One region of the Microbacterium sp. M3 genome, then DNA from elsewhere that is predicted to be linked to it. Evidence: predicted binding sites of a transcription regulator. Region 1 holds the regulator's gene; the other holds the start of a gene.

Region 1 (4,411 bases):
GGTACTCCTCGGTCTTCGGGATCACGAGGAGGTGCACCGGCGCCTGCGGCGCGATGTCGCGGATCGCGAACGCGTTCTCGGTCTCCGCGAGGATCTCGGACGGGATCTCCCCGTTGCGGATACGCGTGAAGATCGAGGGTTCGCTCATGCGGGCAAGTCTACCGACGGGTCCGTGCGCCGGGCCCGGCACTCGCGACGCGCGCGGGGTCGGTCGCCGCGGACGGGATTCCCGTCACCACCGCCCGAGTGCCGTGCTGACCACGGCCAGAGCGGCGGGGCCGGCGGTCGACGTGCGCAGCACGGTGTCGCCGAGCCGTACCTGCCGTGCGCCCGCCTCGCCGAGCAGAGCCAGCTCCTCGGGCGCGATGCCGCCCTCGGGACCGACGACGAGCACGATGTCCCGCGGATCGGCCGGGTCCAGCGTCAGGGCGCTCAGCGGCTCGCTCGCCGCCGGCTCCAGGACGAGGACGACGGATGCCGCAGCCCGGCGCACCAGGCCGGCCGTCGTGGTGAGCTCGGCCACCTCGGGGAGGAAGGCGCGGTGCGCCTGCTTCGCAGCCTCCCGTGCGATCGACGCCCATCGCGCCCGCCCCTTGGCGGCTTTGGCCGCGTCCCACCGCGACACGCTGCGTGCCGACTGCCAGGGGACGATCTCGTCGACACCCAGCTCGGTCGCGGTCTGGACGGCCAGCTCGTCGCGATCACCCTTGGCGAGCGCCTGCACCAGAACGATCCGGGGCGCGGGAGGCGGGGCATCCGTCCGCTCCCGGATGCGCACGACGACCTCGCGCGGCGCCACCGACTCCACCTCGCCGGTGAGCCAGGCGCCCGCACCGTCGCCGACGGTGACTTCCTCCCCCACGCGCACCCGGCGCACGGTCGCGGCGTGGTGGGCCTCGGCGCCCGTCAGGGTGACGGCGTCGCCCTCGATCGCGTGGACGGGTTCTTCGAGGAGGAAGTGCAGCGGCACGGGTCAGCCGTTCCGGAACCGGTCGCGGAGCTTCGCGAACAGGCCCTGGTGGAATTCCGCCAGCCGGGGCGCCGGCGCCTTCGTGCGCTTCGCGAACTCCTCGATGAGGGCGCGCTGCTTGTGATCCAGGCGCGTCGGCGTGACGACGTGCACGCCGACGCGCAGGTCGCCGCGCTGCGAGCCGCGGAGGGGCGTGATGCCGCGGCCCTTGATCGTGAGCACGTCACCGGCCTGCACGCCCGGGCGCACCTCGAGCTCGACGGGACCGTCGAGCGACTCGATCGTGGTCGTCGCACCGAGGATCGCGTCGGGCATCGAGACCTCGAGGGTCGCCAGAAGGTCGTCGCCTTCGCGGCTGAACACCTCGTGGGGCGACACCGTGACCTCGATGTACAGGTCGCCGTTGGGGCCGCCGGCCGGGCCCACCTCGCCGGAGCCGGGCAGCTGCAGGCGCAGGCCGGTCTCGACGCCGGCGGGGATGTCGAGCGACACCGTCCGCCGGGCGCGGACGCGGCCCTGACCCTGGCACGTCGCGCACGGGTACGGGATCGTGGTGCCGTAGCCCTGGCAGACGTTGCAGGGCTGCGACGTGACGACGTTGCCGAGCAGGCTGCGGACCTGGCGCTGGACGTTGCCGGTGCCGTGACAGATCTCGCACGTCACCGGGCCGGTGCCGGGCTGACAGCAAGACCCCTGACAGGTCTCGCACAGCACCGCCGTGTCGACGTCGATGTCGCGGTGCGTGCCGAACACGACGTCGCCGAGCTCGAGCGTCACGCGGACGAGGGCGTCCTGACCCCGCTCGCGCCGCGAGCGGGGCCGTCCACCGCGCGAACCGCCGGCTGCGCCGAAGAACGTCTCGAAGATGTCGTTGAAGCCGCCGAAGCCGCCGGCCCCGCCGAACGGCGACTCGCCGCCGCCCATGTCGTAGCGGGCGCGCTGCTCGGGATCGCTCAGCACGTCGTACGCGTGCGTCACGAGCTTGAACCGCTCGGAGGCGTCCTCACCCGGGTTGACGTCCGGGTGCAGCTGCCGGGCCAGGCGCCGGTACGCCTTCTTGATCTCGTCGGGGGTGGCGTCGCGTGCGACGCCGAGGACCTCGTAATGGTCAGCCACTTTCGCCTTCCTGCCGCGGCGGGCCGCGGGATCGTAGATGCGCGTCCGCTCAGCGGGAGCTGTCGTCCTGCTCGAGCATGCGCGTGAGATAACGCGCGACGGCTCGCACCGCCGCGAGGTTCGTGGGGTAGTCCATGCGGGTCGGACCGAGCACGCCGACGCGGGCCAGTGATCCGGTGCCGTCGTAGTCGCTCGCCACGACCGAGGCTTCACCGAGTCCGAACGCGTCGTTCTCCCGGCCGATGCTGGCCGAGAGCCCCTGCTCGTCAGCGACCATCTCGCCCATCAGCCGCAGCAGCGTGACCTGCTCCTCGATCGCCTCGAGGAGCGGGTAGATGCTTCCGCGGAAGTCCGCCTCGCGACGCGCGAGGTTCGCGCTGCCGGCCATGACCAGCTTGTCCTGGCGGAACTCCTCCAGCTCCTCGGCAACGGCACGGACGATCTCATCGGTGGCGCGCTCGTGGGCGGGCGCGGGGGTCTGGGCGGCGGGTGCGTCGAGCCGGTCGGCGATGCGCTGCAGCCCCTCTCGCACCGGTCGGCCGACGAGGACGGTGCCGAGCTCGGCGCGGATGCGTGCGAGGTCGGCGTCGTCGAATTCCTCGCCCACGAACGTCAAGCGCTGCGACACGCGCCCGGTGTCGGTGACGACGATCACGAGCATCCGCCCGCCGCCGAGCTGCACGAGCTCGACGTGCGTGACCGTCGCGCGCGCGAACGAGGGGTACTGGACGATGGCGACCTGGCCGGTGAGCTGGGTCAGTGCCCGGACGGTGCGCACCAGCACGTCGTCGAGATCTCCCGGGCCCTCCAGGAACGACGCGATCGCCGCGCGCTGAGCCGGCGACAGCGGGCGCAGCTCGGCGAGGTGATCGACGAAGACCCGGTAGCCCTTGTCGGTGGGGATGCGCCCCGAGGAGGTGTGCGGCGCGGCGATGAGCTCCTCGTCCTCCAGGAGCGCCATGTCGTTGCGGATCGTCGCCGCAGAAACGCCGAACGCGTGCCGCTCGACGATCGCCTTGCTGCCGACCGGCTCACGCGTGTCGACGTAATCCTGGACGATCGCCCGCAGCACCTGCAGTCCCCGCTCGCTGACCATCCCGCCTCCTCACGCTGCGTGGCATCTGGCGCCGTCTGGCACTCGCATGACTGGAGTGCCAATTCTATCCGATGGCTCCGTCAGGATCGCCGAACGGCCACGCGGCTCGCCGTGTCGCGGCAGGCCGCGGCCGCAGCCGCCGGCGCTCAGTCGGTGAGGGCGCGGACCACGGCGTCGGCCAGCAGCCGGCCCCGCAGCGTGAGGACGACCCGGCCGCGCACGGCCGCGGGACCGTCGATCAGCCCGTCGGCGATGAGCGCCGCCACCGCGCGGCGGCCGTCGGGGTGCAGTTCGGCGATCGGCAGGCCCTCGCGGATGCGCGAACGCAGCAGCACGCTCTCGAGCGCCCGGGCCGCGGCATCCGGGATCTCCCGTCCGGCAGCCGGCGACTCGCCGCTCGCGAGCCGCTGTGCGTACGCGGCGGGGTGCTTGACGTTCCAGAAGCGCACACCGCCGACGTGACTGTGGGCACCCGGCCCGAAGCCCCACCAGTCGGTCCCCGTCCAGTACGCGAGGTTGTGGCGGGAGCGGTGCATCTCTCCTCGAGACCAGTTCGAGACCTCGTACCACTCGAAGCCCGCGGCGGCGAGGAGCTCGTCGGCGAGCTCGTACATGTCGGCCTGCAGGTCGTCGTCGGGCGCGGCGACCTCGCCCCGGCGGATCTGGCGCGCGAGCTTCGTGCCGTCCTCGATGATGAGCGCGTAGGCCGAGACGTGGTCGGAGTCCAGTTCCAAGGCCGCATCGAGCGACGCGCGCCAGTCCGAGAGCGATTCGCCGGGCGCGCCGTAGATGAGGTCGACGCTGACGTCGAGTCCGGCGGCGCGTGCCGCCGCGACGGCGGTGCGGACATTGTCGGGATCGTGGGTGCGGTCGAGGGCGGCGAGCACGTGCGGGACGGCCGACTGCATGCCGATGGACAGCCGGGTGACACCGGATGCCGCGAGCTCGGCCGCGACGGCGGGCGTCACAGTGTCGGGGTTGGCCTCGACCGTGATCTCGGCGCCCTCGCTGACTCCGAACGTCTCGCGGACCCCGTCGAGCATGCGGCCGAGATCGCCGGGCGGCAGGAGCGTCGGAGTGCCGCCGCCGAAGAACACGGTCTTCGCCGGCCGGTTGCCCCCCGCGCGCGCGAGCACGCCCGCCGCGAGCCGGACCTCCTGCACGAGCGTGTCGGCGTACTGGTCCTGCCGCGCGCCCCGCAGCTCGGACGAGGTGTAGGTGTTGAAGTC
Region 2 (4,411 bases), on a different contig from region 1:
GGCATCCTGCCCCTATCAAGTCGATAACGAGGGGCACTCTGCACGCGGGGCGAGACTAGCCTGGGACCGATGAGCGCCTACGTCTCGGCGTTCGAGCTGTTCTCCATCGGCGTAGGACCCTCGAGCTCCCACACGGTCGGCCCCATGCGGGCCGCCCTCGACTTCGTCGTCCGGCTGCGCGAGAGCGGCGTGCTCGAGCGCGTGGGCCGCGTCACCTGCACGCTCTACGGCTCGCTCGGCGCCACGGGCATCGGCCACGGCACCCCCGACGCCGTCGTCGCGGGGCTGCGGGGTCTCGAGCCCGAGACGGTGGATCCGGATGCCGTGCGCGCGGCGTGGAGCGGCTGGCCCGACGGTGCGCGGCTCGACCTGGCCGACGTCCACGCGGTGCCCTTCGAGCGCGGCGACGTCGTCTTCGCACCGCGCACCCGGCTGCCGGGGCACCCGAACGCGATGACCCTCGAGGCCTGGGCCACCGCGGTCGACGGGCCGGCGCGTGCGCTCGCCCCGACCGGGATCCGCGCCACCGGACCGGCGGCGGCGACCCCCGAACCCCTTCCGACGTCGGATGCCGGCCTGCTGGTCCGCGAGACGTACTACTCCGTCGGCGGCGGCTTCATACGGCGCGAGGGCGAGCCGCCCCAGGTGCGTGCGCACGCCTACCCGCTGGACTTCTCCAGCGCCGAGGAGCTGCTCGCCCTCTGCGACGAGCGCGGTCTGACGATCGCCGAAGCGGCTCGGCTCAACGAGACGGCGCTGCGGGACGAGGAGCAGGTCGCCGAGGGGCTCGACGCGATCTGGAACGCCATGGCCGCGTGCGTCGAAGCGGGGCTGGAATCCGACGGCGTGCTCCCGGGCATGCTCGGGGTCAAGCGCCGCGCGGCCTCGATCCGCGCGCAGCTCGAGACCGCGGAGGCCGACGGCCGCCGTGAGCTGCCGGGGGAGTGGCTGGGGGCGTTCGCGCTCGCCGTCAACGAGGAGAACGCGGCCGGCGGACGGGTCGTGACCGCCCCCACCAACGGCGCCGCCGGCATCGTGCCGGCCGTCGCCATGTACTGGTGGCGGTTCCTCGCCGACTCCGGCCTGGGCGCCGGCAACGCCGTGACGCCGTACGGCGAGCTGGTCGGCAGCGCGCTGCTGGGGTACCACGGCCACGCGGTCGCGCCGGATGAGGCGGCGGCCTGGGACGAGGCCACGGTGGCAGAGGCGAACCGGCGGCGCGGCATCCGTCGCTTCCTGCTCACGGCGACCGCGCTGGGCTCGCTGTTCAAGGCCAACGCCTCCATCTCTGGCGCCGAGGGCGGCTGCCAGGCCGAGGTCGGGTCGGCGTGCGCGATGGCGGCCGGCGGCCTCACCGCCGTCATGGGCGGCACGAACCGCCAGATCGAGAACGCGGCCGAGATCGCGATGGAGCACCACCTCGGCCTCACGTGCGACCCGGTCGGGGGTCTCGTGCAGATCCCCTGCATCGAGCGCAACGCGATCGCCGCGTCGACGGCGGTGACGGCGGCACGGCTGGCGCTCCGTGGCGACGGGTCGCACTACGTGTCGCTGGACGCGGTCGTCGAGACGATGCGGCAGACCGGCATCGACATGTCGCACAAGTACAAGGAGACGAGCGAGGGCGGCCTCGCGGTGAACGTCATCGAGTGCTGACAGTGCCGTGTTCGTTCAGAGCGAACGCTCGGGCACTTAGCACTCTCGAGGGTCGAGTGCTAATCTGTTCGCAGTTGAGTCGAGTCGACTCAACTCCATGACAGAGAGGAGATTCCCATGGCCACCTACGACCCGTTCCGTGACCTCGACCGCCTCGCGTCGGGTCTCTTCGACACGCGCCGCGGCCCGCGCCGCATGCCGATGGACCTCTACCGCGACGGCGACCACTACGTACTGACCGCCGACCTGCCCGGCATCGACCCGGGCTCGGTCGACATCGACGTCGACGGCCAGCTGCTCACGATCCGCGCCGAGCGCACGCTCCACAGCGGCGACGACGTGAAGTGGATCACCCGCGAGCGCGAGGCCGCGAGCTTCCTGCGCCAGCTCAACCTCGGCCAGGGCATCGACACCGACCGCATCTCGGCGAGCTACAGCAACGGGGTGCTGAGCGTGACGATCCCGGTGAGCGAGAAGGCGAAGCCGCGCAAGATCGAGGTCACCGCCGAGGGCGGCGCCCCGACCATCAAGGCGCACGAGTCGACCGACGCGCCGCAGCCGATCGAGCAGTAGGCGATCGACCCCGCATCGACGGATGCCTCGTCCCCAAGCCCCGGGGCGAGGCATCCGTCATCTCAGGCCGAGGCCGTCACGGCGCCGGTGAAGTGACGCCGGCAGCGTGCCTGGTACGACTCGATCCCGCCGATCTGGGCACTCGTCGGGGTGAGCGGATCCCCGCCGTCGGCGGCCGACACGCGCTGGTGGAACGCCGCGTCCTCGCCGCACACCGCGCAGACGGCGGTGAGCTTGACGACGTCCTCGGCGAGCGCCATCAGAGCCGGCAGCGGCTCGAAGGGCCGGCCGTCGAACGTCACGCACAGGCCCGAGGCGACGACCGTGACGCCCTCGCCGGTCAGGGCGTTCACCGCCGCGACGAGCGGCGGGCCGAAGAACTGCGCCTCGTCGATCGCCACGAGGTCGAGGTCGCGTCCGCGGACCGCGGCGAGCAGGGCGTCCGCGTCGGAAACCGTGCGCGACGGGATGCTGAGCCCGGAGTGCGAGCTGACCTGCCCCTCGCCGCGGCGGTCGTCGAGCGCGTGGCCCACCACCTCTACCGCCAGGCCGGCGATGCGCGCCCGGCGCACGCGACGCAGCAGCTCCTCGGACTTGCCGGCGAACATCGGACCGGCGACGACCTGCAGCCTCGCCTGGGTGCGCGTGTGCATGGGGCACAGACTACGTCCGCCCCACCCGGGCGCGCGCGAGCGGGGGTGGCGCCGCGCGGTGGCGGGGAGCACTATTCATCACGTGAGCAACGAACACGCCGGCGGCGCCGTCACGGTGCGCGGTCTGCACGTGCGCCGCGGCAGCACCGAGGTCTTCCGCGGGCTGGATCTCGACATCCCGCACGGGCAGATCACCGGGCTGCTCGGCCCGTCGGGGTGCGGCAAGACCACGCTCATGCGTGCGATCGTCGGGGTGCAGAAGGTGGCCGGCGGCACCGTCACCGCGCTCGGCGAACCCGCCGGCGCTCCCGGCCTGCGACACCGTGTCGCCTACGACACCCAGGCGGCGTCGGTGTACGGAGACCTCACCATCCGGCAGAACCTGCGCTACTTCGCACGGCTGGTCGACGCGCCGCGGACCGACGTCGACCGGGTCATCGAGCAGGTGGGACTCGGCGATCAGCGCGACCAGACCATCGACTCGCTCAGCGGCGGACAGGAGAGCCGCGTCTCGCTGGCGGTCGCGATGCTGGGGACCCCCGAGCTGCTGGTGCTCGACGAGCCGACGGTGGGCCTCGACCCGCTGCTGCGCAATGAGCTGTGGGGCGTCTTCCGCGGACTCGCCGAGACGGGGGTCACCCTCATCGTCTCGAGCCACGTCATGGACGAGGCGCTCCGCTGCGACCGGCTCCTGCTCATGCGGTCGGGGCGCATCGTCGCCGACACGACCCCCGACGGGCTCCTCGCCGACACCGGGACGACGGATCCGGATGCCGCGTTCCTCGCTCTGATCGAGCGTGACGCGCACGCCGCGACCGAGGGGGCGGCATCCGATCATCCGCTCACGCGTCGCGAGGCGCGCGAGGAGCGGAGGGGATCGTGAACGGCGTGCGCACGTTCGCCACGGCGGGGCGGGTGCTGCGGCAGCTGAGCCACGACCCTCGATCGATCGCCCTCATGCTCGTCGCGCCCAGTCTGCTGGTGGGGCTGTTCGCCTGGCTGTTCAGCGACCAGGAGGGCGTGTTCGACCAGTTCGGCGGGCCGATCCTCGGGCTGTTCCCCTTCATCGTGATGTTCCTCATCACCTCGATCACGACGCTCCGCGAGCGCCGATCCGGGACGCTCGAGCGGCTCATGACCACGCCGATCGCCAAGGCCGACTTCATCCTCGGCTACGGACTGGCGTTCGGGCTGATGGCGACGCTGCAGGCGGTCATCACGGTCACCTTCGCGGTATGGGTGTGCCGCCTCGAGGTCGAAGGGCCGCTGTGGCAGCTGGGGCTCGTGGCGGTGGTGGACGCGATCCTCGGCACCGCACTCGGGCTGCTGGCGAGCGCCTTCGCGCGCACCGAGTTCCAGGCGGTGCAGTTCATGCCGCTCATCGTGTTCCCGCAGATCATCCTCGGCGGCCTCTTCATGCCCCGGGAGGACATGCCCGAGGCGCTGTACCAGATCTCGAAGGTGCTGCCGCTGAGCTACGCCATCGACACGATCAATGCCGTGACCGCCGGCGACGAGGGATGGGACGT

What was found. Region 1 encodes HrcA, which represses chaperone genes, less so after heat shock. Its sites were predicted from a motif close to TTNGCACTCGNNNNNNNCGAGTGCNAA; they were not measured.
Region 2: R8Z57_RS03825 (Hsp20/alpha crystallin family protein) is a predicted target of HrcA. The motif match lies at 1,693-1,719, and genes of this name have one in related genera.

What each region holds. Positions count from the first base shown of each region.
Region 1 is NZ_JAWTZT010000002.1:572,802-577,212, forward strand. Features, by position in the region: gene R8Z57_RS08005 (HIT domain-containing protein) at 1-148, opposite strand, end outside; gene R8Z57_RS08010 (16S rRNA (uracil(1498)-N(3))-methyltransferase) at 233-970, opposite strand; gene dnaJ (molecular chaperone DnaJ) at 974-2,086, opposite strand; gene hrcA (heat-inducible transcriptional repressor HrcA) at 2,136-3,182, opposite strand; gene hemW (radical SAM family heme chaperone HemW) at 3,329-4,411, opposite strand, start outside.
Region 2 is NZ_JAWTZT010000001.1:830,616-835,026, reverse strand. Features, by position in the region: gene R8Z57_RS03830 (L-serine ammonia-lyase, iron-sulfur-dependent, subunit alpha) at 70-1,656, shown strand; gene R8Z57_RS03825 (Hsp20/alpha crystallin family protein) at 1,774-2,229, shown strand; gene R8Z57_RS03820 (thymidine kinase) at 2,292-2,882, opposite strand; gene R8Z57_RS03815 (ABC transporter ATP-binding protein) at 2,965-3,765, shown strand; gene R8Z57_RS03810 (ABC transporter permease) at 3,762-4,411, shown strand, end outside.